DNA from 3 places in the Dryocola mayonis genome. Region 1 is predicted to be linked to each of the others. Evidence: predicted binding sites of a transcription regulator. Region 1 holds the regulator's gene; each other region holds the start of a gene.
What was found. The regulator CRP, encoded in region 1, controls carbon source genes, mostly activating them, when cyclic AMP is high. The targets are predictions, from matches to a motif close to ATGTGANNNNNNTCACAT.

Region 1 (10,271 bases):
CATGGGCCTGCCGTGGCTGTGTTCTATCCATCAGCAGCTTTTCCAGGACGTGTACGACTGGGCGGGCGAGTTAAGAAAGGTCGATATCTATCAGGGCGATACCCGTTTCTGCCACTTCGAGTACATTGAAAACGAAGGCAACGATCTGATGCAGGAGCTGGAGGATGAACGCTACCTGAGCGACCTTGAGAAGCCGGAGTTTATCGAGCGCCTCGCGCATTACTATTGCGAAATAAACGTTCTGCATCCGTTCCGTATCGGCAGCGGCCGGGCGCAGCGCGTGTTCTTCGAGCAGCTGGCGATCCATGCGGGCTACATGCTCGACTGGAGCGAAGCCGAGCAGGATACGTGGCAAGCCGCGAACCAGGCGGGGGCGCTGGGCGATCTTAAGCCGCTCACGGCGATTTTTACTAAAGTGGTGAGCGAGGCGAGGGAAAGCGAATAGAATAGCGCGGTTCTTCTTTCTGCCGGAGCCGCCATGTTACTGCTTATCGACAATTACGATTCCTTCACCTGGAATCTGTATCAGTATTTTTGCGAGCTCGGCGCCGAAGTGGTGGTAAAGCGCAACGATGACATTACGCTTGCGCAAATCGCCGCTCTGGCGCCTGCAAAACTCGTGATCTCTCCGGGCCCCCTGCACGCCGACCGAGGCCGGCATCTCGCTTGCCGCCATTGCGCATTTTGCAGGACGGCTGCCGATCCTTGGGGTTTGCCTCGGCCATCAGGCCATTGCCCAGGCGTTTGGCGCTGCAATTATCCGCGCAGACCAGGTGATGCACGGCAAAACTTCTGTTATTTCCCACAACGACAGCGGCGTATTCAGCGGCCTGAATAATCCTCTTACCGTGACGCGTTACCACTCGCTGCTTATCGACCCCGCCACTTTGCCAGACGGTTTTGAGATCGCCGCCTGGACCGACAAAGGCGAAATCATGGGCATCCGCCACCGTACGCTGGATCTGGAAGGGGTGCAGTTCCACCCTGAAAGCATCCTCAGCGAGCAGGGCCATCAGCTGCTGGCCAATTTCCTGAATCGGTGATTTTTTATTGCCAGCTAATGATTTTTTATGCATATTTCGTGATTATATTTTCACGAATCTCTTCTGTATAAAACTGGATGGGGAATCAATGGCAACTGAACAATCAGCAATTAACCGCGCGACCTTTGATGAAGTTATTCTGCCGGTTTATGCACCAGCCGAGTTTATTCCGGTAAAGGGTAAGGGCAGCCGGGTATGGGATCAGCAGGGTAAAGAATACGTTGATTTTGCTGGGGGCATTGCGGTTACGGCGCTGGGCCACTGCCATCCGGCGCTGGTGGCGGCGCTGAAAACCCAGGGCGAAACGCTGTGGCACACCAGCAACGTCTTTACGAACGAACCCGCCCTGCGTCTGGGCCGTAAGCTGATTGAGGCAACTTTTGCCGAGCGCGTGCTGTTTATGAACTCAGGTACGGAAGCCAACGAAACTGCCTTTAAGCTTGCGCGCTACTACGCTTCTACCCGCCATAGCCCGTACAAATCCAAAATTATCGCCTTCCATAACGCTTTCCACGGCCGCTCGCTGTTTACCGTTTCGGTTGGCGGACAGCCGAAGTATTCCGACGGCTTCGGCCCGAAACCTGCCGATATTATCCACGTTCCGTTTAACGACCTGCACGCGGTAAAGGCCGTCATCGACGATCATACCTGCGCGATTGTCGTGGAGCCGATTCAGGGCGAGGGCGGCGTTACCGCCGCAACGCCTGAATTCCTGCAAGGGCTGCGCGAGCTGTGCGATGAGCACAACGCGCTGCTGGTGTTCGATGAAGTGCAGTGCGGCATGGGACGTATCGGCGAACTCTTCGCCTATATGCACTACGGCGTGACGCCGGACATCCTCACCAGCGCCAAAGCCCTCGGCGGCGGTTTCCCGGTAAGCGTGATGCTGACGACCCAGGAAATTGCTTCCGCCTTCCACGTCGGCGCCCATGGTTCAACCTACGGCGGCAATCCGCTGGCCTGCGCCGTAGCCGGCGCCGCATTCGATATTATCAACACGCCGGAAGTGCTAAGAGGCGTTGCGCAAAAACGTCAGCTGTTCGTGAAGCATCTGCGGCAGATCGATGAGCAGTTCAATCTGTTCAGCGATATTCGCGGCATGGGGCTGCTGATCGGCACAGAGCTGAAGCCGGAGTATAAGGGCCGCGCCCGTGAATTCCTGTACGCCGCCGCTGATGAAGGGGTGATGGTGCTGAATGCCGGCCCGGACGTGATGCGCTTCGCGCCATCGTTGATTGTGGATGACGCGGACATCGAAGAGGGCATGCGGCGCTTTGCGAAAGCCGTCGGCAAGATCGCCAAGGCTTAGCCGGGCCATAAAGCCTGCGTCATGCGGCGTTTAGCGGATGGCTTTTACCCTCCCTGCGGCCGCCGCAGGCTGCTGTTTAGCCAGATCCCATGATGCGGGCGCTGACGCCATGCCACTGAAGAAATGGTGTGCATGGTGTTAAGATGCCCCAGCACCCGCTGTAAATGCTGCTCCATGGTGCTTAACGGCCCGGTGGGCAGCGCTTCTGCATCCAGAATAACCGCGTCTTTCGTCTCCCCGGGCCCGTCATATTCAAGCCGCTGCTGGCATCTTTGCAGGGCGATTTCGCACGCCTGCAGGTAACGCTGCGCCAGCTCCGGCGTGAGCATATTGTGTTCGCGGGCAAGGGTCGTCATCGCGTTGACATGCTCAACGATAAACTGGCTGTGCGTTACCCACAGCTTCATATCTTCCAGATAATTCGAGTTAAAGCCCGGCTCCTGCATCGCCTGGTTTAAGGAGTTAAACAGCGCGTTGTGGGCCTGGTTGACCCGCATGCGCTGCCAGGCCAGCGGCGTGGGCCTGGGATCGCTGCTTAAAATCAAACGGATGGCTTCCTGATCGGTTTCCAGCGCGTCGTGGGCGTTCTGACGCAGCAGGCCGCTTTGCCACTGTGGCCACAGCCAGACCATGCCGCCAAAGGCGATCAGGCAGCCGAGCAGGGTATCTATCAGGCGGGGCACAATGTATTGCTCGGCGCTTAGGGTGATCAGCTGCAGGGTATAAACGGCGGTAACGGTAAAGCCAATGGTCGCCCAGCCGTAGCTTTTGCGGATAAAGAGATAGCTTACCAGCGTGATAATAAGCATCGCGGTGAGCGCAATATACTGCGGAAAGTGGAAGTGCAGGGCGATGCCCGCGATGGCAAGGCCGGCCATGGTGCCGGCCGAACGGTGCAGAATACGCACCCTCGTCGCGCCGTAGCCGTTTTGCGTCACGAACATAACGGTCATCAGGATCCAGTAGGGCTTGGGCAAATGCAAAGAGGCGCCGAGCAGGCTGGCCACGGTCAGCATGACGCCGAGCCTCGCTGAGTTACGCAGCGCGGCGGATTTAAATGACAGGTAGCTTTTAAGGGCGGCCCACAGCGGCAGACGACGCTGGCGGTCCTCCATCAGGTCGCGAACATATAAAGGACGCTGGGTTCGCAGCACGCGCGCGATGCGGCTGAAGTGATAGTGGCAGAACTGCCCGACCGGGTTGTCCGGGTTCTGACGGGCAATTTTTTCCAGCGCTTCGATTTGTTTATCCATCACAAACCGCTTCGGGTAGCGGTGATAAAGGATATCGTCGGCCAGCACGCGTAAACGCGCCGCGATAGTCTGCGCGTTCCAGCGTATCACCGCCTCGGCGTGGCTTTGCTCGACGAGCTTTTGCACCTCTTCCGGCTGATGCAGGCTAACGGAGATGTGCTCCTGTAAATCGAGCGCCACCTGGAAGGCGCGCAGCAGGCGCTTGTAGCCGTTCTGCTGATTCGCCGCCAGCATGTGCAGCTGCTGGTAACAAACGGTGATCAGATCGACGGCTTTTTGCTGGCGGGCCAGCAAAGGCGGCAGCGCTTTTTCAGGATCCGTGTGCTGGGTCAGCAGGCCGTACTTGGCCTCGCAATAGTCCGCAAGCTGGCGGTAGAGCAGGCTTAAGGATTCACGAAGCGGCTGTTCGCGCCACATCCAGAACCAGAACCAGTTGAACGCTCCGTACCAGACGGTGCCGCAAACATAAAGCAGCATCGGTTTCCAGATGGGCATATTCCCGGCCATGCTGAGGGTAAAAATAGCGGCGATGAGCGAGGCGGGCAGCAGGCGGGCGTGGAGCGCGCTGATTTCGGCGGTGACACCCAGCAGCAGCGCCATACCCAGAAGAATGACCGGAAGCGGCACGGGCGTGTACAGCAGCATCAGCTGCATCAGCAGACTGCTGATGGCGAACAGGCCGCCGCCGATGATTAACCGCTTGAAGAAGCGTTTATGAGGCGTATCCAGACCGGCAATATTGCAGCACGCGGGCACTAACGAGAACATCAGCCCGGCCTGCAGATTGCCCAGAATCAGGCCTACCGCCACGGGAAGACACAGCACCAGCGTTTGTCGCAGTGCGTAGTTAACTTCGGGATGGTAGATCAGTCGACGCCACATATCAGAAGTGTAGAGACAAAAATGGCGTGTTACCGAAGCGACACGCCATTTTGTGAACAGGAATTAACGAGTGCCGTAAACGACGATCGTTTTACCGTGAGCGGAAATCAGGTTTTGATCTTCCAGCATTTTCAGGATGCGGCCTACGGTTTCGCGGGAGCAACCGACGATCTGACCGATTTCCTGGCGGGTGATTTTAATCTGCATGCCGTCCGGGTGGGTCATAGCGTCCGGCTGTTTTGCCAGGTTCAGCAGCGTCTGAGCGATGCGGCCGGTAACGTCGAGGAAGGCGAGGTTGCCTACTTTTTCTGACGTGACCTGCAGGCGACGCGCCATCTGGGAAGACAGACGCATCAGGATGTCCGGATTAACCTGGATAAGCTGACGGAACTTTTTATAGGAAATTTCGGCCACTTCGCATGCGGTTTTCGCACGAACCCAGGCGCTGCGCTCCTGGCCTTCTTCAAACAGGCCTAATTCACCGATAAAATCGCCCTGGTTCAGGTAGGAGAGGATCATTTCCTTACCCTCTTCATCCTTAATCAGCACTGCCACGGAGCCTTTGACGATGTAGTACAGCGTCTCTGCTTTTTCACCCTGGTGAATCAGCGTGCTCTTTGATGGATACTTATGAATGTGGCAATGGGACAAGAACCATTCGAGTGTCGGGTCTGTTTGCGGTTTGCCAAGCACCATGCGCGGTTATCCTCTGTTATAAACTGGCTACCAAAGACAGGATGCAAAACCTCCTGCCCGGCGTTGCAATCGTTAGAATATTTCCCACTCGGGGGAAATGGCCTGCAAGTCAATCTTGCCGCCTGTAATTAGTGATGTCCTCTGCAGACATTTATCACGTCAATGTATCAAATGTTGCATCCGGATTGTTTTAGCATAGCTTTTGACAAGTGTCTCCTATTGTCTCGTTTCAGCATGATGCAGGTCGCCTTCCGTTGCCAGTTTTACCGCATCCGCGTACTCTGAAAGGAAATTTCTTCAACAGGAGTAAGCAACATGCAGGCACGAGTTAAATGGGTTGAGGGGTTAACTTTCCTGGGCGAATCGGCTTCGGGCCACCAGATCCTGATGGACGGCAATTCAGGCGATAAGGCGCCCAGTCCGATGGAGATGGTACTGATGTCGGTCGGCGGCTGCAGCGCCATCGACGTGGTGTCCATTTTGCAAAAAGGCCGCCACGACGTGAAGGATTGCGAAGTGAAGCTGACGTCCGAGCGCCGTGAAGAAGCCCCGCGCCTGTTCACGCACATTAATCTGCATTTCATCGTGACCGGCAAAGACCTGAAGGACAACGCCGTGTCCCGCGCGGTGGATCTCTCCGCTGAGAAATACTGTTCGGTAGCGCTGATGCTTGAGAAAGCCGCAAACATCACGCACAGCTATGAAGTGATCGAAGCTTAACGCGCTTCAGGGCGGCGGGCGCCGCCCTAAACGACCTTTCTGCCTTCCGCCAGCCGTTGCACCAGCGGCGTCATGATAAGCTCCATCGCCAGCCCCATTTTCCCGCCGGGCACCACCAACGTATTGATGTGGGAAATGAAAGATCCCTGCAGCATGGCCAACAGATATGGGAAATCAATGTCATCCAGCCCGCGGAAGTGAATAACCACGAAGCTTTCGTCCAGCGACGGAATGCCGCGCGCCGCAAAGGGGTTAGACGTATCTACCGTTGGCACGCGCTGGAAGTTGATATGGGTGCGCGAGAACTGCGGGGTGATGTAGTTGATGTAGTCATCCATCGATCTGACGACCGAGTCCATCACCGCTTCCCGGGAATGGGCCGCGTTCGCTGGTGTCGCGCACCAGCTTTTGGATCCACTCAAGGTTAACGATGGGCACCACGCCTACCAAAAGGTCGACGTGGTTCGCCACGTCGTGCTGCGGGGTGACTACGCCGCCGTGCAGCCCTTCGTAAAAGAGGACGTCCGTCGGCTCTGGCAAAGGCTGCCACGGCGTAAAGGTTCCCGGCACCTGGTTCCAGGGCACGGCTTCATCATACGTATGGAGATATTTACGGGATTTGCCCTGGCCGCTGCGCCCGTATTCAGCAAAGGTCTGCTCAAGCAGGCTGAAATCGTTGGCCTCAGGGCCGAAATAGCTGATGTGGCGGCCAAGGTCGCGCGCTTTGCGGATAGCCAAATCCATTTCCGGACGGGTATAACGGTGGAAGCTGTCCCCTTCGACCTCCGCGGCGCGCAGGTTCAGCTGCTGAAAAATCTTGCGAAAGGCAAGGCTTGTGGTGGTGGTTCCCGCACCGCTGGATCCCGTGACGGCGATAACCGGATGTTTGGCTGACATAGGGCAACAACTCCATGGATTGTAAGAATTATGCAGTACAGACCGCGCCCCATGACAAGGGTCAGCCGCGGAACTGCCCGCGCGGCATAATATTCACCGTTTCATGAAGCTCTGACCAGACCAAAACCGCTTCGCCGCTTTGCAGCTGTCGTTTCACATCGGCGACCTTCTGCGACAGCGAGCGTTCCTGTTCACCATAATCCGTACCCTCGCGTAACACAAAGGATTCGATAAGATTGTCGAGCGTTTCCGCGTCGAGATCCTGCCAGGGAATAATCATCTTAGTGGTCCAGATATCTCGTCAGCCAGTCGGGGATGCGCTGCTCAAGCCACATTTCCGGTTTACGCAGCGTGCCGCCGACAAAGCCGACGTGTCCGCCATGACTGGTGAGTTGATATTCAATATTTGTGGGTAACGATGCCTTATCAGGAATGACATGGTGATCCATAAAGGGATCGTCTTTAGCATGGATAATGAGCGTGGGTTTAGCAATATCCGGCAGCAAAGGCATGGCGCTGCACCGGCGGTAGTAGTCCAGCGCGTCGGCAAAGCCGTGGATTTTCGAGGTAATCAGATCGTCAAAATCGCGGATGCGGCGCACGCCTTTCAGCTGTCTTAAATCGACAGGAAGCGTGCCGGGATAACTTCTGAGTTTCCGCGCGGCGTTCTTTTTAAGCAGGTTTAACAGGTAGCGCTGATAGAAACGCGAGAAACCCTGTTCCATATGGTAGCAGCACTGCTCAAGCATCAGCGGGGCCGAGACCACAACGCCCGCTTTTAAAGTACAGTCCACGCCCTGTTTCGCCATCAGGCAGGCCAGCATGTTGCCGCCGAGGGAGAAGCCGACCGCCGCCGTGGGCGCATCGCCATAGCGCTGGTTCAGCCAGTTAAGGAAAAAGGTGCCGTCCTCGGTTTCGCCGGAATGGTAGATGCGCTGCATGCGGTTGGGCACGCCGCTGCAGCCGCGGAAGTGCATAACCACGCCCAGCCAGCCGCGATTTTTAGCCGCTTCAATCAGGCCGTGAGCATAGGGGCTGTGCAGGCTGCCCTCCAGACCATGGAAAACCACCAGGCGCGGTTTATCGACGGCCGCAGCCGGATCTTCGCTCCAGGCGAGATCGACGAAATCTCCATCCGGCATATCGAGACGCTGCCAGTGGGGTTTAAATTTGACACGACGACGGATCACGCGCGGCAGCATAGTTTGCAGGTGGGGGTTGCTCAATCCGCGCATTGGACGGAAATCCTGGCCGTCATCATGATTAAAATTCAATTCTGCAGGGCTTGTCTGATCCATATCACACTGTTAGTTTCATTTTGTTTGCTAATTATTACCTTTGGGTGTGGAGCACCCACGTTATGGAAACGCTTTTCTTTTCAATGCTTGGTTTTCTTTGGGTCGCAGCTATCACCCCGGGTCCTAATAATACGTTACTTACCTCTTCCGGAGCCAACTACGGTTTCTGGCGCAGCTTACCGCTGATGATCGGCATCATGCTGGGCATGCAGTGCATTTTGCTGCTGGTGGCCTGCGGCGTGGGCAGCCTGATTCTGATTTACCCTGCGCTGCACCTTATTCTAAAAATTGCCGGCAGCGCTTATCTTTTATGGCTGGCGTGGAAAATTGGTACGGCGACCTACGAGCGTCTGGAAACGGATGCTCCGCCGCCGGCGCCCATTCCGTTCTGGCAGGGTGGGCTGCTTCAGCTTATCAACCCGAAAGCATGGCTAATGGCGCTTGGGGCGGTAGCCAGTTTTAGCCTTGCCGGTGCGGAGTATCTGCATTCCGTGGTGTTAATCAGCCTCGGTATCGCGCTGGTGAACATTGTGGCGGGCGCCATCTGGATCGGCTTTGGCAGCCTGATTGGCAAACTGCTGCGCAGCCGCCGCGCCTGGGCCATTTTCAACGTCTTGATGGGCCTGCTGACGGCGGCCTGCGTGCTGCTGATTTGGCGCTAAACCAGCATTGATGGGGGCGATTACTCGCCCTGCATCATTTGTTCAAGCTGTTCGTGGGCGTCCAGCCATTCCATTTCACACTCCTCCAGCGCGGATTTGACCTTCACCTGGGTTTGCAGGCATTCGGTCATTTCGGCCTTGCGGCTTTGATCGTAAATGGCGCTGTCAGCCAGCTTCTCTTCCACCGCCGCCAGCTGCGCGTTCAGCTTTTCCATCTGCTTTTCAAGCTGGGTGATTTGCTTGCGCAGCGGCTGGGTCTGGGTGCGTAACTCGGCCTCCCGGCGTTTCTGATCCTTACGCGCCTGCGCGCTGTTGGCGTTGTCCTTCGCCCCGTCTTCCGGCTGGTTGTCCTGCTTTTGCAGGTCGCTTAGCCACTGCTGATAATCTTCCAGGTCGCCGTCGAAGGCTTCGACTTTTCCATCGTGCACCAGATAGAGATCGTCGGTGGTTGAGCGCAGCAGGTGACGGTCGTGGGAAACCACCACCAGCGCGCCTTCAAAATCAATCAGCGCTTCGGTCAGCGCCTGGCGCATATCGAGGTCGAGGTGGTTAGTCGGTTCATCGAGCAGCAGCAGGTTAGGGCGCTGCCAGACCACCAGCGCCAGCACCAGGCGGGCTTTTTCGCCGCCTGAGAAACGGGCCGTTTGCTCGGTAACCTTATCGCCCTGGAAGCCGAAGCCGCCGAGATAATCGCGCAGCTGCTGTTCCAGCTCTTTAGGCGCAATGCGCGCCAGATGCTGGAGCGGCGACTCATCGGCCCGCAGATATTCGAGCTGGTGCTGGGCAAAGTAACCAAGCTTGATGCCTTTCGCCAGGCCGATATCGCCCTGTAGCGGAGCCAGCTCGCCCGCCAGCAGCTTAATCAACGTTGATTTACCCGCGCCGTTGCGGCCTAACAGGCCGATACGCGAGCCGGGAACCAGGTTAAGTTTGATGGAGTTAAGGATCACGCGATCGCCGTAGCCCGCGCTGACCTTTTCCATCCGCAAAAGCGGGTTAGGCAAGCTTTCCGGCGCGCGGAAGCTGAAGTGGAACGGGTTATCCACGTGCGCCGGAGCGATAAGCTCCATACGTTCGAGCATTTTAACGCGGCTTTGCGCCTGCTTCGCCTTCGAGGCCTTCGCCTTAAAACGATCGATAAAGCTTTGCAGGTGCGCAACGCGTTCCTGCTGGCTTTCGTACATCGACTGCTGCTGGGCAAGGCGGGTCGCGCGCTGGCCCTCGAACGAAGAGTAGTTGCCGGTGTACTCGAACATGCTTTGCTGTTCGATATGAATGATTTTGCCCACCACCGGGTCGAGGAAGTCGCGGTCATGAGAGATAAGGATCAGCGTGCCGGGATAGCTTTTTAGCCATCTTTCCAGCCAGATTACCGCATCCAGATCCAGGTGGTTGGTCGGTTCGTCGAGCAGCAGTAAATCTGAACGGCAAATCAGCGCCTGCGCCAGGTTTAAACGCATGCGCCAGCCGCCGGAGAAGTCGCTGACCGGACGTTCGAGCTGTTCGTTGCT
Region 2 (10,271 bases), 920 kb from region 1:
GAGCTTCCGCTGCGGCAATCTGGGTTTGAATACTTTCCGTGAAGCAGACTTTGATTCTTTCGAGCACGTTGTTCTACCTGGTTACTTTAAACATCTGCGGTAAACGCGTTGGTTAACCACTCTATTTCGTTGCCGGTGAAGGCTAACACATCGAAACGGCAATCCACAGTATCAAAACTTCCTGAAGTGCGGGCAAGCCAATTCCGTGCGGCATGCAGCAACTTTTGCTGTTTGCCGCGGGTGACGCTTGCCGCCGCGCCTCCAAAGCGCGGGCTGCGACGGTAACGCACTTCGACAAAGACGATGACGTGATGATGTTTCATGATGAGATCGATTTCACCGCCGCGCACGCGGACGTTGGCGGCGATAAAGCGCAGTCCTTCGCGCTCAAGAAAGCGGCGCGCCTGCAGCTCATAGTGCGCGCCTGCCCGTTGACGACTCAGCCGGCCGGGATGATTTGACCCTGAGAGAATTTCAGCCAATTTAACTTCCTGTTAATGACGCAGTCCTGGCTGGCAGAGAGCGTGCCGGTGTTGCCGCTCACCTGGTAGCCCGGCACCTGACGGAGCTGGGAGAAATGGTTTGCCAGCAGCCAGGCGTCAGCGCCCATGGCGTACAGGCGCGCAAGCGAATAGTCGTTGCGCACCGCGCTTAGCGCCTGCTGCTGCAGGGACGCATTGCCGCCGGAGAGCATCGGAATTTCGCTGAACTGCAGGCCTTCCATCTCCAGACGGAAGTCCGGGCCGTTCACGCCCTGCGAGCTGCGCGAGCTGGCGTACAGCTGGGCGCTGCTGCGGCTGCCGGTGCGCATGGCGATCATCGGCTTGATCAGCGCCACTTCGTCAGGCGTGGCCACGATATAGGCGGCGTCGACGCCACCGGCCGAGCCTGCGGTAATTTGCGCGTCCGTTGGCGGCGCAGGAATGGTCAGGCCGCCGATGGTCACCGCCTCTTGCTGCGGCGTGGAAGAAGCCACGGGCGTACCGGTCAGGGCGATGCCGGAACCGCTGTTGATGCCCTGTTTGAGCTCGCCCACGGAGCCAAACTGCTGTTGCAGAACGATGCCGCCGCCCAGCTTCTGCCATTCGGCGCTAAAGGCTTTGGTTACGCGATCGCCCAGCGCGCTACGCGGCACCAGCAGCAGCGGCGCGCGATGGCCTTCCTGCCAGATATGATCCGCCGCATCCCGCGCTTCGTCTTCCGGCGAAAGGGCGAAGTAGCAGATATTCGGGCGGTTCTGCACGTTTTCCGGCTGGTTTAGCGCGAGGATATTCAAAGGGGTGCTGCTGCCGGCGAGCCGGTCGACGTCGTTTTTGAGCAGCGGACCTACGACAAGCGTAGCGCCATCCTGCTGCGCCTGCGCGAGCGCCTGATCCAACGGCTGCGAGCTGGTATCGTAGATTTTCACTTCGGCTGCGGGATTAGCCGGAGCGGCCATCGCGTTCTGCGCCGCTGGCTGGGCCGGTTGTGCTGGCGCCGGATCCGCTGCCTGTTCGTCAGTCAGATCGCTGACCGAGGCGTCTGACGGACTGGCTACCGCGTTAGCGTCGACAGCTGCAGGCTGCGCGCCGGCATCTGGCGTTTGTGCAGGCGCGCTAACCGCCGTCACGGGCGCGGAACCTTCATTCTTCGCCGCTTCAAAACCCTGCTGGATGGCGCGGCCAAACACCGCGGCCTGGCCGTTCAACGGCAGCAGCAGCGCAATCTTACCTACGGAGGCCGGCTGATAGTTTTCCATATTGCTCAACTGGGTCGGCAGCGTTTTTGCGCCCGGGTTGTGCGGATAGCGGGTTTGCCAGTCTTTAATGCCGGCCTTCAGCATGTTGGGATCGCTGCGGTTGTCGTTCCAGACGCGCTGCAGATCCAGCCACCCCTGCAGAACGTTTTCATCCGCGTTGATAACCATGGCGTTCATTTGTTCAGGCGTAAGCTCAGACAGCGTCTGCCAGGTGCCGTCGATATTTTTTTGATGCGCGCTGCCCTTGAGCATCGGCTCCTGAGCAATATAGGCGCGCAGCAGCTCCAGCGACGGGCGGTTCTGGCCGGCATCGATTACCGCCTGATAATATCGGCCCTGCTGCTTTTTGTTGAGCGTGGAGGGATCGAGCTTCGCCAGCAGCATATTGGCGCCGGCATAATCTTTCTGCGCGATTTTGATTTCCGGCATCAGCAGCGCCCTTTCACGGCGCTGGACTTCATCCATCTGTTGCGGCAGTTGGTTGAAAAGCTCTACCGCCTGCCGGGTCTTGCCTTCGCCAAGCAGCGCATGAATGGCGAGTAATTGCCAGGTGGTCTTGCTATCATCTGCGCTTTGCTGCATCTGTTGCAGGTAGTACGCGGAATCCGCAGCGGCTTCGCCCTGTATGTGAGCGGCGGACTGGTCTGGCGCTTTCGCGGTACAGCCGGCGAAGATCAGGGCTGCAAGCACGACAGGCAGACAGCGCCCGGCTTTAGAATGAATAAATTTAGACGGTAGCATGCTGTATCCAGTGAATTTTTCTTCTTAAGTGTTCAATATTAAATCGGCAATACGGATGAAACAATGAAACAACTCGAAACGGCGGCGATTTCTGCCAGCACGCTCTACATCGTTCCGACCCCTATCGGTAACCTCGGCGATATCACACAGCGGGCGTTATCCGTGTTGCAAAGCGTTGACCTGATTGCTGCCGAAGATACTCGTCATACCGGTTTATTGCTGCAGCATTTTGGCATTAATGCGCGCCTGTTCGCATTGCACGATCATAATGAGCAACAAAAATCAGAATCGTTACTGGCGAAGCTGCAGGAAGGGCAAAGTATTGCTCTGGTTTCTGATGCCGGTACGCCGCTGATTAACGATCCCGGTTATCACCTGGTGCGTACCTGCCGCGAGGCCGGGATCCGCGTGGTGCCTCTGCCCGGCCCGTGCGCTGCCATTGCGGCGTTAAGCGCGGCCGGACTGCCCTCGGACCGCTTCTGTTATGAAGGTTTTCTGCCGGCGAAATCCAAAGGTCGGCGCGATGCGCTAAAAGCCCTTGAGCAAGAGCCGCGCACGCTGATTTTCTATGAGTCCACCCACCGTTTACTCGACAGTTTAGACGATATTTGTGCGGTGCTCGGTGAATCCCGCTACGTGGTGCTGGCGCGGGAGCTGACCAAAACGTGGGAATCAATTCACGGCGCGCCAATCGCAGAGCTGGCGGCATGGGTTAAAGAGGACGAGAACCGTCGAAAAGGCGAGATGGTGCTGATCGTTGAAGGTTTTAAAGCGCAAAGCGACGATGCGCTGCCCGCCGATGCGTTGCGCACCCTCGCGCTGCTGCAGGCAGAACTGCCGCTGAAAAAAGCCGCTGCGCTTGCTGCCGAAATTCACGGCGTGAAAAAGAATGCGCTGTATAAATATGCTCTTGAAAAAGCTGCGAAATAAGGTTTCCGCGTAGCTTTGCAGCCTGGCCTGAGCGCCGGGCGCTCTTTTTATCCCTGCCGCTGTGTTTTTAGCGAAGCGTTGCGTATTTAAACCGGCTCCGAAGCTTTGTTCAGACCGAAGGGGCAGGTTTTTATTTTACAAGGCGCGGGGTTGGTACAGGTTTGCGGATGGTCGATCCCATTGCCGGGGCATTCTGATTTCTCGCGCATGGTTTTCCACAGTTGTGCATTAAATGCGCTCACATTGCAGAGCGCGATTTCATTTTTCCTGCCATTAATAAAAAAGCCCAGGTCGCTGGTGGTTAATTCGTCTCCGGCTTTTAAAAACAGCGTGGCCTCATACCACAGCACCAGCTTTAAATTACGCGCTGAAATGACGCATGAAAATACTGTCCCTGTAGAAGGGCTAACCAATGAGTCAATGACTTTCCATTTCATTGCTGGTCTCCTGAAGCTCCTGTTAATGTTAAATCCTGCCTGTGCATCTCTCCAGGCCGTCGCCTGGCCTCCCGCCAGCTTGTGACAGATATTAGCCGTTCTGATCTATTGTGATGAGCTGTGATATAAGCTTGTTCAGGGATTCTTTTTCCCAATGTTTTGTTAACAATCATTCAATATATGAATATTAGCCTGGCATCTTAATTTAAGCCATTGAAAAGGATCACTTTTTTGATTTAGTTTAATAAAATTCTTATTTTTCATCAGGATGTTTTCTATTAACAAATTTGATTTGTTTGCTTTTTGATCGATTTTTTTTCGCCAGGAAGTTTCTCAATCTGAATTAAATTTTCAGTATTATTCATAAAAGATGTTAATGATTTCTTATGGGGATTTTAGATTAATACTATAAACAGGTTGGAAAGCCCGCGGGGAAATTACCGAACTTTACATAGCAGGTAGTAAGGGCCGGATACTAAATTGTGAGTAAAAAAGAGGATAATTATCCTTTTTTTTATAAATTTTATTTATGTGTTAGCCAGCGTCGATAATAAAAAAGCGGGCGGTTGCTTGAAAGTTAAGGCGGGTGAACTATTTTTTTGTCATCGCCTTCTGAGCTGGTGGGCCATGACGCCAGCAACGTCCAGAAGTTAACCAGAAAAACCCTTATTGCTGACAAATGGAGACTTGAAAAATGCCTGAGGAATTTATGAAGGTGACGGGGCTGTGGACAACGGATGCGCCTCAGCGGTTAGGTAGCGTTGCGCTTGAGATTCTGATGTCGGGCAAGCCTCTGTCGAATAAAGACGTCATTGCCACGCTTATTCATCGTCTTGAGCAGGAGCAGGATGTTCTGACCACCGATACCTACCGCCAGCTGCTGGAGTATGTCATCTATCGCACCCAGGGTGAGATCGGGTAACGGGGCGCCAGGCTCGCCTTTTTTAAGCGGGCCCGGCGAAGAAAAATCAGGTGACCGGAGCCGGGTTGAAAACCGCCAGGGCGTTGTGCAATCCCCATCGATCCGAAAAGGTTTTCCGGCGGCCGCTCGCCACCTCCAGGATAAGTTTAAACAGCTCCCAGCCTACGTCTTCAATGGTCGCGTCGCCGGTAGCGATGGTGCCTGCGTTAATGTCCATCAGGTCATGCCAGCGGTTTGCCAGCGCGGTGCGGGTGGCCATTTTAATCACCGGGACGGCCAGCAGGCCGTATGGCGTGCCGCGCCCGGTGGTGAAGACCTGCAGGGTAATGCCGGACGCTACCTGCTGCGTACCGCAGACGAAATCGCTCGCCGGGGTGGCCGCGTAGATAAGCCCGCGTTTGGTGGGGCGCAGGCCCGGTGAAAGCACTTCCACTATTGCGCTCTGGCCGGATTTAGCAATGGAGCCGAGGGCTTTTTCCACCACGTTTGCCAGCCCGCCTTTTTTATTTCCCGGCGATGGATTGGCGCTGCGGTCGGTTTTCCCCATGTCGAGATAGTTGTCGTACCAGGCCATTTCTTCGAGCAGGCGCCTGCCTACCTCTTCGTTGACAGCGCGCGGGGTTAACAGGTGGATGGCGTCGCGTACTTCCGTTACCTCAGAAAACATCACCGTTGCGCCGCAGCGCACCAGCAGGTCGGAGGCATAGCCGACCGCCGGGTTTGCCGTCACGCCAGAAAATGCGTCGCTTCCGCCGCACTGCATGCCGACCACCAGCTCAGAGGCCGGACAGGTTTCGCGCTGGCGCTGATTAAGCTTCGCCAGATGACGCTCGGCGACGGCGAGAATATCGTCCACCATGGATTTGAAGCCGACATGATGTTCATCCTGTAAACGAACGATGCTCGCCTCACTCACCTGGATTGCCTGCACATCTTCGCCGCCTGCAAGCAGGCGTTCCGGCTGGAGCTTTTCGCAGCCCAGGCCAATAATCATCACTTCGCCGCCAAAGTTCGGGTTCAGGGCGATATTATGGATGGTGCGGATGGGAATGACCGCCGCCGGGGCGTTGATGGCAACGCCGCAGCCGTACAGATGGTTCAGGCCGACGACGCCATCCACGTTCGGGTAGCGGGGCAGCAGGTCGCGCTCGATAATCTTAATCACATAGTCCACCACGCCCGCCACGCAGTGAACGCTGGTGGTGATGCCGAGCAGGTTTTTGGTGCCCACGCTGCCGTCCGCGTTGCGGTAGCCTTCAAAGGTATAGCCTTCCAGCGGCGGCAGGGGTTGCGGAACCCGGGTGGCCAGCGGCAGAGTATGCAAAGGCGGCGCTTCCGGCAGCTCGACCAGAGACTCGTCAATCCAGCTGCCCTGCGGGATGTCACGGACCGCATAGCCAATCACTTCTCCGTAGCGAATGATTTCACCCCGGACGGGAATATCAACCAGCGCGACCTTATGGCCCTGCGGAATATGCTCAATCAACGTCAGCCCATCGGCAAACCGGGCGCCGGCTTTCAAACCATTGTCGTTGACGATAATAGCGACGTTGTCATTTTTATGCACTTTGATATAAAAGGCCGCCGGCGCCGGCTGGCTATTTTCACTATCTGACATTATTCACTCTTCTCCGGATATACCGCTACTTATTTATCAGTGGCGAACATAAAGTAATTGAGCTCGCAGGAATGGCTTGCTGCATAAATAATGGCAGGCCGATATATATAAGGATGTGATTCAGATCACTTAATGTCGTCACGCCTTTCCGCTCGGCAGAGCAATATAAAAATATGTGCAACACGCCCCATGATCATGTACCAATGCTCAGAATAATCGTCTGCTGAAGCCCTGCTATTGTGCAATTGCCTGATGCCGCCGCAGCCTGCGCTGGCTATACTACGCTGCGTGCCTTCAACAACAGATTAATTATCTGGAAGCGATATTAAGACAGAATATACCGAGCGTACGCCGGTTTAAAAAGGCCATCGCAGCTCAAATTGAATATTATCAATTGGCTTAATGACGATGATGATTAACCCTGCTGGACGCGCCGCATTTTTATTACCAGCATTGATGACGCTGATAAATTATTAATTATCGGCGGATGATAGCGGATGCAGGCTACAGAAAAAATTAAGGTAAAACATTATGAATAACGATGTCTTTCCAAATAAATTCAAAGCCGCCCTGGCGGCCCACCAGATACAGATTGGCTGCTGGTCGGCGCTGGCTAACCCTGTCAGCACCGAAGTGCTGGGCCTTGCCGGCTTTGACTGGATCGTGCTGGACGGCGAACACGCGCCAAACGATATCACTACGTTTATTCCGCAGCTGATGGCGCTGTCCAACAGCCATAGCGCCCCGGTCGTTCGCGCGCCGGCTAACGATCCGGTAACGATCAAACGCCTGCTGGATATCGGCTTCTATAACTTCCTTATCCCGTTCGTGGAAACTCAGGAAGAGGCTGCTTTAGCGGTCGCTTCCACCCGTTACCCGCCTGAGGGCATTCGCGGCGTGTCGGTTTCGCACCGTAGCAACGGCTACGGCACCGTGGTTGACTACTTTAAGCAGGTAAATCAGCACATCGCCGTGCTGGTGCAGATTGAAAGCCAGCAAGGCGTTGATAACCTGGACGCCATTGCGGCAACCGATGGCGTAGACGGTATCTTTGTCGGCCCAGGAGATCTGTCCGCCGCGCTGGGACACCTCGGCAATCCTTCTCATCCGGAAGTACAAAGCGCTATCCAGTACATTTTTGCGCGGGCGAAGGCGTTCGGCAAGCCGGCGGGAATCCTGGCGCCGGTCGAGGCCGACGCGCGCCGCTATCTGGAATGGGGGGCAACGTTTGTCGCCGTCGGCAGCGATTTAGGCATTTTCCGCTCCGCGACCCAGAAGCTATGCGACCAGTTTAAAAAATAAAGTCCGTTCATACATAACGAGAGAGTAAAGCTATGACGCTGAAAGTTGGATTTATTGGCCTTGGCATTATGGGGCGGCCAATGAGCAAAAACCTTATCAAAGCCGGTTACCCGCTGGTGGTTGCCGACCATAACGCGCAGGCGGTTGCTGATTTGATGGCCGCCGGCGCGGAAACCGCCGCCACGCCAAAAGATATTGCCGGGCAGTGCGGAGTGATAATCACCATGCTGCCTGACTCTCCGCACGTGAAAGAAGTTGCGCTGGGCGAAAACGGCATTATTGAGGGCGCGAAGCCGGGCACCGTATTTATCGACATGAGCTCCATTGCGCCGCTGGCGAGCCGTGAAATCAGCGAAGCGTTGAAAGCCAAAGGTATCGCGATGCTCGACGCGCCGGTAAGCGGCGGCGAGCCCAAAGCCATTGACGGTACGCTGTCAGTCATGGTCGGCGGCGATCGGGCGCTGTTCGATAAATATTACGCTTTGCTTAAAGCGATGGCGGGTTCTGTCGTCCATACCGGTGATATCGGCGCGGGCAACGTAACCAAGCTGGCGAATCAGGTGATTGTCGCGCTGAATATCGCCGCCATGTCCGAAGCGTTGGTGCTGGCAACCAAAGCCGGCGTCAATCCCGAGCTGGTATTCCAGGCGATTCGCGGCGGCCTTGCGGGCAGCACCGTTCTGGAGACGAAAGCGCCGATGGTGATGGATCGTAACTTCAGGCCCGGCTTCCGTATCGATCTGCATATTAAAGACCTCGCGAATGCGCTGGATACTTCTCACGGCGTAGGCGCCCAGCTGCCGCTGACCGCAGCCGTTATGGAGATGATGCAGGCGCTGCGCGCGGACGGCCAGGGTAACGACGACCACAGCGCCATCGCATGCTACTACGAAAAACTGGCGAAGGTTGAGGTCGCGAAGCGTTAAGAGGCGCCCTGTTTTCTCAGGCTGAATCAGGCATGGATTACTATGAAAATCGTTATCGCACCCGACTCTTATAAAGAAAGCCTCTCAGCCGTTGAAGTGGCGCAGGCTATCGAAAAGGGATTTCGTGAAATATTTCCTGACGCCCACTATATAGCGGTCCCGGTTGCGGACGGCGGCGAAGGCACCGTCGATGCCATGGTTAGCGCAACGCGGGGAGCTAAATTCGTCACGACCGTCACCGGCCCGCTGGGCGAGCCCGTATCGGCATGCTGGGGCATGTCCGGCGACGGTAAAACAGCTTTTATCGAGATGGCGCAAGCCAGCGGACTCGTACTCGTACCCGCGGAGAAACGCAACCCGCTTATTACCACTTCGCGCGGCACCGGGGAGCTGATTTTACGCGCTCTGGATAAAGGCGCGCGCAGTATCATTATCGGCATCGGCGGCAGCGCGACTAACGACGGCGGAGCGGGAATGATGCAGGCGCTGGGCGCAAAACTAACCGATGCGAACGGCACAGAGGTCGGCCCGGGCGGCGGTGGGCCTGCTCACCCTGAACAGCATTGATATTTCCGGGCTGGATAAGCGTCTGGCAAGCTGCGTAATTAACGTGGCATGCGACGTAACCAATCCCCTGACGGGCGATAATGGCGCATCCCGAATTTTTGGGCCGCAAAAAGGCGCCGACGAAAGCATGATTGTCGAGCTGGATCGTAATCTGGTGCATTTTGCGCAGATGATAAAAAAATATCTGCGTGTAGAGGTGAAAAATGCGCCGGGCGCGGGCGCCGCAGGCGGCATGGGCGCAGCCTTAATGGCGTTTCTCGGGGCTGATTTACGCAGCGGCGTTGAGATAGTCACCGAGGCCCTGAACCTGGAGGAGCATATCCACGACTGCTGGCTGGTGGTCACCGGCGAAGGGCGCATAGACAGCCAAAGCATTCGTGGCAAAGTCCCCACCGGCGTTGCGACAGTCGCGAAGAAATACCGCAAGCCGGTCATTGGCATCGCCGGCTCGCTGTCCCGCGATGCCGCGGTTGTGCATCAGCACGGCATTGACGCGGTATTCAGCGTGCTGAACAGCATCGGGACGCTGGAGGAGGCCCTGAAAGACGCTTTTGAGAATATCTACCGCGCCTCGCGTGATATCGCCGCGACGGTCGCTATCGGCATGCGAACCAGAGGTTAAGTCAGCGTGACATGGGGGCGCAAACCCTCTATACTTCGCGCCGAAGCTGACCAGGCAGTCGCCGCTTCGTCGTCGTCCTCTTCGGGGGAGACGGGCGGAGGGGAGGAAAGTCCGGGCTCCATAGGGCAGGGTGCCAGGTAACGCCTGGGAGGCGCAAGCCTACGACCAGTGCAACAGAGAGCAAACCGCCGATGGCCCGCGCAAGCGGGATCAGGTAAGGGTGAAAGGGTGCGGTAAGAGCGCACCGCGCGTCTGGTAACAGTTCGCGGCACGGTAAACTCCACCCGGAGCAAGGCCAAATAGGGGTTCATAAGGTACGGCCCGTACTGAACCCGGGTAGGCTGCTTGAGCCAGTGAGCGATTGCTGGCCTAGATGAATGACTGTCCACGACAGAACCCGGCTTAACGGTCAGCTTCAACTTCTTACAAAACCCCGCTTCGGCGGGGTTTTTGCTTATCAGGGCCCGG
Region 3 (10,271 bases), 1.1 Mb from region 1:
CCACTGATACCAGAAAATGATTCCGGCCACGGCGAGTACGGAAAGCCAGAAGCTGTCGGACAATACCGTTAAGGGATCGTAAAGCAGGATCCCGGCCATACAGCAGATCCATACATCCCAGCCTGACCACTGTCGGCCGCTCAGGCGCAGCGACAGCCAGATAGTCAGCCCGATAAAAGTTCTTACCGCCGGTGGATTGCTGCCCGCAAGCCAGGTGCAAACCCCGGCGGTAAACAGGCTCGCGAGCAGCGGCATTCGAAAATGAATAAGGTGCGCGGGAAGAAAAAATTGCAGGGCTCGGGCAAACAGCCAGCCTACTCCCGCGGCCAGCGAAATGTGCAGCCCGGATATCGCCATCAGATGTGCGGTACCGGTATGGCGCAGAATATTTTTTACTTCTGCGCTCATTACCGTGCGCTCGCCAAATCCCAGGGCAAGAATGATCCCCTGCCAGGTTAATGATGAGGTTGCGTCACTGACCGCATTTATCCATCGGGCGCGCAGCGAGCATCCTTCACTCAGCCGCTGCGCTTTAACCAGCCGTCCGCGCAGCGGCAAATGCTGTGCCAGCGCGTAGCGCTGGCTATCAAATCCCCCCTCGTTTAGCTGCCCGTGGACCGGCCGCAAACGCAGCGTCATCAGCCATTTTTGGCCCGCGCAGGCGGGCTCGGGCAGATAAACGCCTCTGAGCACCACGCCCGGCGGCGGAAAGAGATAGTGTTTATCTTTCCGCACAAGCTGTAGCTCATGATTCTGCGCGCCGTCGGTACCGGTGATAACAACCCGGGCCGTGACTGGTTTTTGTATCCAGCGTTCAAAGGGCATCAGGCTTTCTTTGGCCGACAACAAACCCCAGCAGCAGCAGATTACAGCGATCGCCGGATAACGCAGCGCCCGCAATCTGAAAACCGCAAGGCATAGCGCAGCCGCCAGCAGTAATACAATGGTCGAGAGTTCGGGAATTTTTGCCAGCCATAGCAGCGGTAACATGCCGGCTACGGCGCTAAGGCACAACCCTGGTAGAGAAACCACAGCAGCCTCCTTGTTCGGGGCAGTGTGGGGCATCAGAGATTCAGCGTCAGCTGGCGTTAGATAAATCTGCGGGAGGGGTTCCGAAGCTTTTCAGGAAGGAAGTTAATTTTTCAGGATATATGCGAGCAAAGCCGAAACGCCTGGGCCGCAGGCATAAAAAAAACGGCACCCGCAGGTGCCGTTTTTAACGGTTAAATCCGAAGACTTAATTGCCGTAAATATTGGCGCGGTCACGTAGCTCTTTGCCCGGTTTAAAGTGCGGAACGTATTTACCTTCCAGATCCACTTTATCGCCGGTTTTAGGGTTACGTCCGGTGCGAGGAGCGCGATAGTGTAATGAGAAGCTGCCGAAACCCCGGATTTCAATGCGCTCGCCAAGGGCAAGCGTAGAGGCCATATGCTCCAGCATCTCTTTTACGGCGTCTTCCACAGCCTTAGCGGGAATATGAGATTGCTGGGTTGCAAGTCTTTCTATTAATTCTGACTTGGTCATGTTTCCTCCGGTTTCCTTTCAGGAAAATTAGCTTACAGCTATCAATCGAACAAGGGCGGCCGTAGCCGCCCTGATTTAGCGCTCGGACGATTACTCGCCTTTAGCTGCTTTGAATGCTTCAGCCATTGCGTTAGAGAAGTTGCCTTCTTCCTGTTTGTTGTTAACAGTCGCAATTGCATCTTTCTCGTCAGCTTCGTCTTTAGCACGAACAGACAGGCTTACAACACGGTTTTTACGATCGACGCCGGTGAATTTAGCTTCAACATCGTCGCCAACGTTCAGAACCAGAGTTGCATCTTCAACGCGGTCACGGGAAGCTTCAGAAGCACGCAGGTAGCCTTCTACGCCGTCTGCTAATTCAACTGTAGCACCTTTCGCGTCAACTGCCGTTACTTTACCAGTAACGATAGTACCTTTCTTGTTCAGCGCAACGTAGTTGTTGAACGGATCTTCTGCGAGTTGTTTAACACCCAGGGAGATACGCTCGCGCTCTGCGTCAACCTGCAGAACCACAGCTGCGATTTCGTCGCCTTTTTTGTATTCACGCACTGCTTCTTCGCCTGCAACGTTCCAGGAGATGTCAGACAGGTGAACCAGGCCGTCGATGCCGCCGTCCAGGCCGATGAAGATACCGAAGTCAGTGATAGACTTGATTTTACCTTCAACGCGGTCGCCTTTGTTGTGGGTCTCAGCGAACTGCTGCCATGGGTTGTTTTTGCACTGTTTCAGGCCCAGGGAGATACGACGACGTTCTTCGTCGATATCCAGAACCATCACTTCCACTACGTCACCAACGTTAACAACTTTGGATGGGTGGATGTTTTTGTTGGTCCAGTCCATTTCGGAAACGTGCACCAGGCCTTCAACGCCTTCTTCGATTTCAACGAAGCAGCCGTAGTCGGTCAGGTTGGTCACGCGGCCAGTCAGACGAGTCCCTTCCGGGTAACGCTTAGCGATAGCTACCCATGGATCTTCGCCCAGCTGTTTCAGGCCCAGGGAAACACGGGTACGCTCGCGGTCGAACTTCAGCACTTTAACAGTGATTTCGTCGCCAACGTTCACGATTTCGCTTGGATGCTTAACGCGTTTCCATGCCATGTCAGTGATGTGCAGCAGGCCCGTCAACGCCGCCCAGATCAACGAATGCACCGTAGTCAGTGAGGTTCTTAACGATACCTTTAACTTCCATGCCTTCCTGCAGGTTTTCCAGCAGCTGATCGCGTTCTGCGCTGTTTTCAGATTCGATAACAGCACGGCGTGAAACAACAACGTTGTTACGTTTCTGGTCAAGCTTGATTACTTTGAACTCAAGCTCTTTGCCTTCGAGGTGCAGAGTGTCGCGAACCGGACGAACGTCGACCAGGGAACCTGGCAGGAACGCGCGAATACCGTTCAGCTCAACAGTGAAGCCACCTTTAACTTTGCCGTTGATAACACCGACCACAGTCTCAGCTTCTTCGTAAGCTTTTTCCAGCGTGATCCAGGCTTCGTGACGCTTAGCTTTTTCACGGGACAGCAGGGTTTCGCCGAAGCCATCTTCAACTGCGTCCAGAGCAACGTCAACTTCGTCGCCAACCTGGATTTCCAGTTCGCCAGCAGCGTTTTTGAATTGCTCAGCCGGAATGGCAGACTCAGATTTCAGACCGGCGTCAACCAGTACTACGTCTTTGTCGATAGCAACAACAACGCCACGAACGATGGAACCCGGACGGGTTTCGATTGTTTTCAGGGATTCTTCAAAAAGTTGAGCGAAAGATTCAGTCATGTTGTTAATCTTCAAGGTTCTTTAGTTTAACGTCCATTTAGCGTCCCGCCGAATGGGGTTGTTTAACATACCCCGCCATTGGCTCCTTGCCGACAGGGTTAGATTACAGGGGGCAAATTTTACCCGATCTGTAGGGATATCGCCATGGCAATGTCATGACAATATTGACAAAATTCTTATCGCGGGGCGGCTTACGCTGCCAGCACTTCCCGCGCATAGGCCAGGGCGCGCTCGATGACTTCGTCTATAGACATGCTGGTTGAATCCAGCACCAAAGCATCTGCAGCGGGCACTAACGGCGCTACGGGCCGATTACGATCGCGATCGTCGCGCTCTTTTATTTCGGCCAAAAGGCGTTCAAAGTTAACACTAAAGCCCTTTTCCTGCAACTGTAGCATGCGCCTGTGCGCCCGCTCTTCAGATGAAGCATCGAGGAATATTTTTACCGGCGCGTCGGGGAAAACCACCGTGCCCATATCGCGGCCGTCGGCGATAAGGCCGGGCGCTTCACGGAACGCGCGCTGGCGGCGCAGCAAAGCTTCGCGCACGCGAGGAAACGCGGCTATCTGTGAGGCGGCATTAGCGACCTCCTGCGTACGAATTTCGCCGCTTACGTCCTCGCCTTCCAGAATGACTTCCAGGTCGCCGTTGGCGGCAACAAAGCGCACATCAAGGTGAGCCGCTAAAGGAACCAGCGCCTCCTCGGAGGCAACGTCTACCTGATGGTGCAAAGCGGCCAGAGCCAGCACGCGATAGATGGCGCCGGAGTCCAGCAGATGCCACCGCAAGGCTTCCGCCATCGCCTTACACAGCGTGCCTTTGCCTGCACCGCTTGGTCCATCAATTGTTATTACCGGGGCGGATGCCGTCATCTTTTTCTCCTTCTCGCGGGGTCGCGGGCCTGAATGAACGCCGCGTATTATACGCCCCAACCAGCCGGACCGTTATCTTTCCTGCTAAATATCATGGGGAATCACGCTGAGTGTAGAAGAATTGCGCAACTTCGCTGTAAGGAAACGTAGGCAGATAAGAAAACCGCATCAAATGATGCGGTTAGAGGAGAATTAAGCCAGCGTGCTGATGCGTGCAAGCCGGTCGAAATAGTCCGGGAAGGTTTTCGCCGTGCATTTAGGATCAAGAATGGTGACCGGCGTATCGGACAGCGCGACAAGAGAAAAACACATCGCCATGCGGTGATCGTTATAGGTACCGATTTCTGCAAGCTGCAGCTTCGCAGGCGGCGTGACGGTAATGTAATCCTCGCCCTCTTCCACTTCGGCGCCGACTTTACGTAACTCGGTGGCCATCGCTGACAGACGATCCGTCTCTTTTACCCGCCAGTTATAAATATTGCGCAGCGTGGTTGTGCCTTTGGCGAAAAGCGCGGCCGTGGCGATGGTCATCGCCGCATCGGGAATATGGTTCATATCCATATCGATAGCGTTAAGTTCGCCGCGCTCACAGGAGATGAAATCATCGCCCCAGGTGATTTTCGCGCCCATCTTTTCCAGCACGTCAGCAAAACGAATATCGCCCTGCACGCTGTTGCGCCCGATGCCGGTCACTTTTACCGTGCCGCCTTTAATGGCGCCCGCAGCAAGGAAGTAAGATGCGGAAGATGCGTCGCCTTCGACCAGATATGCGCCTGGGGACTGATACTGCTGGCCGCCGCGAATCACAAAGCTGCGGTAGCCGCGGTTTTCGACATCAACGCCGAAGGTTTTCATCAGATGCAGGGTGATGTCGATATAGGGCTTAGACACTAGTTCGCCTTTGATGGTGATTTCCGTGTCGTTCGCCGCCAGCGGCGCCGTCATCAGAAGCGCGGTCAGGAACTGGCTTGAAACGCTGCCGTCTACCGCCACCTTACCGCCGGTGAAACCGCCGCGTAAGCGCAGCGGCGGATAGTTTTCCTGCTCCAGATAATCAATTTGTGCGCCGCCCTGACGCAGGGCATCAACCAGATGGCCGATAGGACGCTCTTTCATGCGCGGTTCGCCCGTCAGGACGATATTGTTGCCGCCAAGGCACAGGGCCGCCGCCAGCGGACGCATTGCCGTGCCCGCATTACCGAGGAAAAGCTCCAGCTCGCCGTTTGCCGCAAGCGGGCCGCCCACGCCGGTCACTTCGCAACGAGTACGATCTTCTGAAAGCGTATAGCCGACGCCCAGAGCTTTCAGCGCCGTAAGCATGTGACGAACATCATCGCTATCGAGCAGGTTGGTCAGTTCGGTCTTGCCTTTTGCCAGCGCGGCAAGCAGCAGAGCGCGGTTAGAGACGCTTTTTGAACCGGGAAGATTAACGGTGCCGTCAACGAGCGCGATGGGTTGTAACGTCAGGGATTCCAGCATGGGGAGGTACTCTCAAATCTAACAGAAAAGAAACCCCGCGAGCCTGCCCGCGGGGAGAATGACAGCGCGCGACGGATTAACCGTGGCGGCGTTCGAAGCTAACCATAAAGTCGGTGAGCGCTTTAACGCCTTCGAGCGGCATGGCGTTATAAATAGATGCGCGCATTCCCCCCACCACACGGTGGCCTTTCAGGGCATGCAGACCGGCGGCGAAGGACTCTTCAAGGAAAAGCTTATCCAGGCTGCTGTCGGCCAGCTGGAACGGAATGTTCATGCGGGAGCGGTTAGCCGGGGCAACGTCGTTACGGTAGAAGTCGCTGTTATCAATCACGCCGTAGAGCAGTTGTGCCTTCACCTGGTTGATTTTGTCCATCGCGGCCACGCCGCCTTGCTCTTTCAGCCACTTAAACACCAGCCCGGAAAGATACCAGGCGAAGGTCGGCGGCGTGTTGAACATGGAATCGTTATCGTTAAGCACGGTGTAATCGATAATCGAAGGGCAGGATTTATGCGCTTTGCCAAGCAGGTCTTCACGCACGATAACCAGCGTCAGGCCCGCCGGGCCGATATTTTTCTGGGCGCCTGCGTAAATCACGCCGAAGCGGCTGACGTCCAGCGGCTGCGACAGAATAGTCGAAGAGAAATCGGCGGTGACGACCGTATCGCCGAAATCAGGCGTTTCATGGATAGCGATGCCGTCGATGGTTTCATTCGGGCAATAGTGCAGATAAGCGCTGTCATCGGAAACCTGCCACTCGCTCATCGGCTTAATGGCGCGCAGGCCGTCTACGGTTACTTTGGCGTCAAACACGTTTGGCGTAAGGTATTTCCAGGCTTCTTTTACCGCGCTGTTGGCCCAGTAGCCGCCGTCGACGTAATCCGCGGTTTTTTTATCGCCCAGCAGGTTTAAAGGGATACCGGCGAACTGGCCACGGCCGCCGCCATGGCAGAACAATACTTTGTAGTTCGAGGGGATTTGCAGCAGATCGCGAAAATCTTGTTCGGCCTCGACGGCCACCTGAATAAACTCTTTACTACGATGGCTTATCTCCATCACGGAGGTGCCTAGCCCGTTCCAGTTGCACAGTTCAAGCTGTGCGCGACGAAGCACGTCAGCCGGCAGCATCGCCGGGCCGGAACTAAAATTGTATACCTGAGTCATTTCCCCTCACCACGCTTAGAGCAATAAGTTTTATCACGTTATCGGTTTTATCATTCACTTGCGGGGGCTGCAATGGTTAATCCGGCATGGCGGAGGAATGTGCGCAAAATCACACAAAACAATCCACCAGCCGGCCTGTAAAACACCCTATTTATTTCCGTCACGTCACCCGCTTTGCGGTACAGGCTTTCACCCAGAAACGATTTTTGCAGCGCGGACAGGCCAATGCGTCGCCGGCGTTAAATTTCATCACCTCGCTGCAGCGAATGCAGGCGTAGTCGCCGTCCTCGGGCATTTTTATAAAGCGCTCATTACAGGGCTCAGGAAGAATAGATAACCCCGGCCTGACGAGATGATCGGGATAAAAATAGACGCTTATCTGGCCGTTGGTCTCCAGAATGGCCAGCCGCACCTGCCCGAGGTGCTCAACGCTGTGCAGCCGCAGCTCCATGAAAAACTCGAACTCGGTCATGTTCTGGGCCTGCATTTTCTCCCAGGCGAACTCTCCGTCTTCAATAATGACCTTGGCCTTGCCTTCAAACAGCCTTTCCAGCTTCTCGCTGTGGTTCATCAGCCACATCACCAGCCGATACAGGCATGCGAGGGTGATAAACACCACGAATACGGGCAGCATCGGCACGTCATGGTAAAAAGCCACGTCGCCCGCGGCCGAGCCTAAGGTCAAAATAATGAGCACTTCAAAAAGCGACATCTGGCGCACGCCGCGGCGCCCGGTAATTTTCAAAAACAGGAAAACCAGGATAAAGGTATAGAGGCTGCGAACGGCGACTTCTAATAAAAAGTCAGGGGGGACGTCGTTAAACGCCATACGTTGTAGATCAAAGGTCTTCATTTATCTCGCCATAACAGTTAGTTACTGGCTCTAATCATAGCCTGTTATGCTAGTTCCGCCTATCAGCGCTGGCGATAGCGTCAGCCTGCTAAAACCCGTATCATTGCGCGCTTTGCGTACTACTTAAGTGAACACTCATGACTCAAACCTTTATCCCCGGCAAAGACGCCGCCCTGGAAGATTCCATCGCCCGCTTCCAGCAGCAGCTCACCGACCTCGGCTTTAACATTGAAGAAGCTTCCTGGCTTAATCCGGTCCCTAACGTTTGGTCGGTCCACATTCGTGATAAAGACAGCGCGCTGTGCTTTACCAACGGCAAAGGCGCCACCAAAAAAGCCGCGCTGGCCTCGGCGCTTGGCGAATATTTTGAACGTCTGTCCACCAACTATTTCTTCGCGGATTTCTGGCTGGGTAAAACCATCGCTAACGGCCCGTTTGTGCATTACCCGAATGAGAAGTGGTTCCCGATCCCGGAAGATGAACAGCTGCCGGCGGGCATTCTCGACGATCGCCTGCGCGCCTTTTACGATCCGGAAAACGAGCTGACCGCCGGCATGCTGATCGACCTGCAGTCGGGCAACGAAGAGCGCGGCATCTGCGCCCTGCCGTTTACCCGTCAGTCCGATCTGCAAACCGTCTATATTCCGATGAACATTATCGGCAACCTGTATGTCTCCAACGGCATGTCGGCTGGTAACACCGCTAACGAAGCGCGCGTACAGGGCCTGTCTGAAGTTTTTGAGCGCCATATCAAAAACCGCATTATCGCCGAGTCCATCAGCCTGCCGGAGATCCCGCAGGAAGTGCTGGCGCGCTATCCTGGCGTGGTGGAGTCTATTAAGACTCTCGAAGCGGAAGGCTTCCCGATCTTTGCCTACGACGGCTCTTTGGGCGGCAAATACCCGGTTATCTGCGTTGTGCTGTTTAACCCGGCCAACGGCACCTGCTTTGCCTCCTTCGGCGCGCATCCTGACTTCGGCGTGGCGCTGGAACGTACGGTGACCGAGCTGCTGCAGGGCCGCGGTCTGAAAGATCTCGACGTCTTTACCCCGCCTACCTTTGATGATGAAGAAGTGGCGGAGCACGCCAACCTCGAAACCCACTTCATTGACTCAAGCGGCCTGATTTCCTGGGACATGTTCAAACAGGATGCGGACTATCCGTTCGTGGACTGGAGCTTCGCGGGCACCACGGAAGAAGAGTTCGCCACGCTGATGGCCATCTTCCATGCGGAAGACCAGGAGGTCTATATCGCGGACTACCAGCATCTGGACGTTTATGCCTGCCGCATTATCGTGCCGGGCATGTCCGATATTTATCCGGCGGAAGACCTGCTGTTGGCCAACAACAATATGGGCTATCACCTGCGCGAAACCATTCTTGCTCTGCCGGGCAGCGAGTGGGAAAAGCAGGATTACCTGGATCTGATTTCTCAGCTGGATGAAGAAGGCCACGATGATTTTACCCGCGTGCGCGAGCTGCTTGGCCTTGCGACCGGTAAAGACAACGGCTGGTATACGCTGCGCATCGGCGAGCTGAAAGCTATGCTGGCGCTGGCCGGCGGCGATACCGAGCAGGCGCTGATCTGGACAGAATGGACCATGGAGTTCAACGCCTCGATCTTCAGCCCTGAACGCGCCAACTACTACCGCTGCCTGCAAACCTTACTGCTGCTGGCGATGGAAGAAGAGCGCGAGCCGCTGCAGTATCTGAACGCCTTTGTCCGTATGTATGGCGCAGAAACCGTAGAGGCGGCAAGCGCCGCGCTCAGCGGCGAGGCAGCCTTCTATGGCCTGCAGGCCGTCGACGACGATCTTAAAGCTTTCCCGGCGCACCAGGCCTTGTTGCGCGCTTACGAAAAATTACAACGCGCGAAAGCCCGCTTCTGGGAAGTTAACTAACTGACATACTCTGGTAGATGCGCAAATAGCGCGGCTTGAGCTATATTAAGGGGCAATTTTATTGCCCCTTTTTTTTATTGTAATCAAATTAACTTGTTATGTAGCCAGTCGGTTAAATACGGGTGAAATATTTAAAGAGTAAAATGCAAATAATGTTGCCATTATTTTGAATTACTCCGTTTTAATTAACTTTGAAAAGGAGAGCGGCCAGCGAGATTCAAATTACTGTATAATATTTAAAATTTATTTTTATTGGGATAATCAATACGTTACGCTGAAAAAAAGGTGTTCACCTACTTTTTTCAGGTCTATAAGCTTGGCGAGATATGATCCACATCAATTTTTACTCTATAATGCTTTGTTAGTATCTCCTCGCCGAATAAATAAGAGAGAGTTAGTGTGAAAGCTGACAACCCTTTTGATCTATTACTTCCACAAGCTATGGCAAAAGTTGCCGAAGATGCTGGTGTCTATAAAGCAACGAAACATCCGCTAACGACGTTTTATTTAGCGATCACCGCGGGCATGTTTATCTCGATTGCCTTTGTCTTTTACATTACCGCCACGACCGGTACCGCCACCATTCCGTTTGGTATCGCGAAGCTGATTGGCGGAACCTGCTTCTCTTTAGGTTTGATACTTTGCGTAGTCTGCGGGGGCCGACCTGTTCACCTCTACGGTGCTGATTGTGGTCGCGAAAGCGAGCGGTCGCAT

Region 2: garD (galactarate dehydratase) is a predicted target of CRP. The motif match lies at 6,500-6,517, and genes of this name have one in related genera.
Region 3: serC (3-phosphoserine/phosphohydroxythreonine transaminase) is a predicted target of CRP. The motif match lies at 6,901-6,918, and genes of this name have one in related genera.

The regions. Positions count from the first base shown of each region.
Region 1 is NZ_CP150452.1:360,415-370,685, forward strand. It holds gene WLO32_RS01600 (putative adenosine monophosphate-protein transferase Fic) at 1-445, shown strand, start outside; partial or broken gene pabA (aminodeoxychorismate synthase component 2) at 479-1,043, shown strand; gene argD (bifunctional acetylornithine/succinyldiaminopimelate transaminase) at 1,132-2,352, shown strand; gene WLO32_RS01615 (YccS/YhfK family putative transporter) at 2,397-4,487, opposite strand; gene crp (cAMP-activated global transcriptional regulator CRP) at 4,551-5,183, opposite strand; gene WLO32_RS01625 (OsmC family protein) at 5,499-5,903, shown strand; partial or broken gene WLO32_RS01630 (phosphoribulokinase) at 5,930-6,800, opposite strand; gene WLO32_RS01635 (YheU family protein) at 6,862-7,080, opposite strand; gene WLO32_RS01640 (hydrolase) at 7,082-8,098, opposite strand; gene WLO32_RS01645 (LysE family translocator) at 8,161-8,760, shown strand; gene WLO32_RS01650 (ABC transporter ATP-binding protein) at 8,781-10,271, opposite strand, start outside.
Region 2 is NZ_CP150452.1:3,710,332-3,720,602, reverse strand. It holds gene diaA (DnaA initiator-associating protein DiaA) at 1-67, opposite strand, end outside; gene WLO32_RS17990 (YraN family protein) at 87-482, opposite strand; gene WLO32_RS17985 (penicillin-binding protein activator) at 440-2,479, opposite strand; gene rsmI (16S rRNA (cytidine(1402)-2'-O)-methyltransferase) at 2,543-3,409, shown strand; gene iraM (anti-adapter protein IraM) at 3,496-3,846, opposite strand; gene WLO32_RS17970 (biofilm development regulator YmgB/AriR family protein) at 4,541-4,768, shown strand; gene garD (galactarate dehydratase) at 4,815-6,386, opposite strand; gene garL (2-dehydro-3-deoxyglucarate aldolase) at 6,918-7,688, shown strand; gene garR (2-hydroxy-3-oxopropionate reductase) at 7,721-8,614, shown strand; partial or broken gene garK (glycerate 2-kinase) at 8,657-9,803, shown strand; RNA gene rnpB (RNase P RNA component class A) at 9,846-10,224, shown strand.
Region 3 is NZ_CP150452.1:1,499,394-1,509,664, reverse strand. It holds gene WLO32_RS07305 (ComEC family protein) at 1-1,032, opposite strand, end outside; gene ihfB (integration host factor subunit beta) at 1,238-1,525, opposite strand; partial or broken gene rpsA (30S ribosomal protein S1) at 1,616-3,290, opposite strand; gene cmk ((d)CMP kinase) at 3,482-4,162, opposite strand; gene aroA (3-phosphoshikimate 1-carboxyvinyltransferase) at 4,355-5,638, opposite strand; gene serC (3-phosphoserine/phosphohydroxythreonine transaminase) at 5,718-6,803, opposite strand; gene WLO32_RS07275 (DUF421 domain-containing protein) at 6,964-7,656, opposite strand; gene ycaO (30S ribosomal protein S12 methylthiotransferase accessory factor YcaO) at 7,794-9,557, shown strand; partial or broken gene focA (formate transporter FocA) at 9,957-10,271, shown strand, end outside.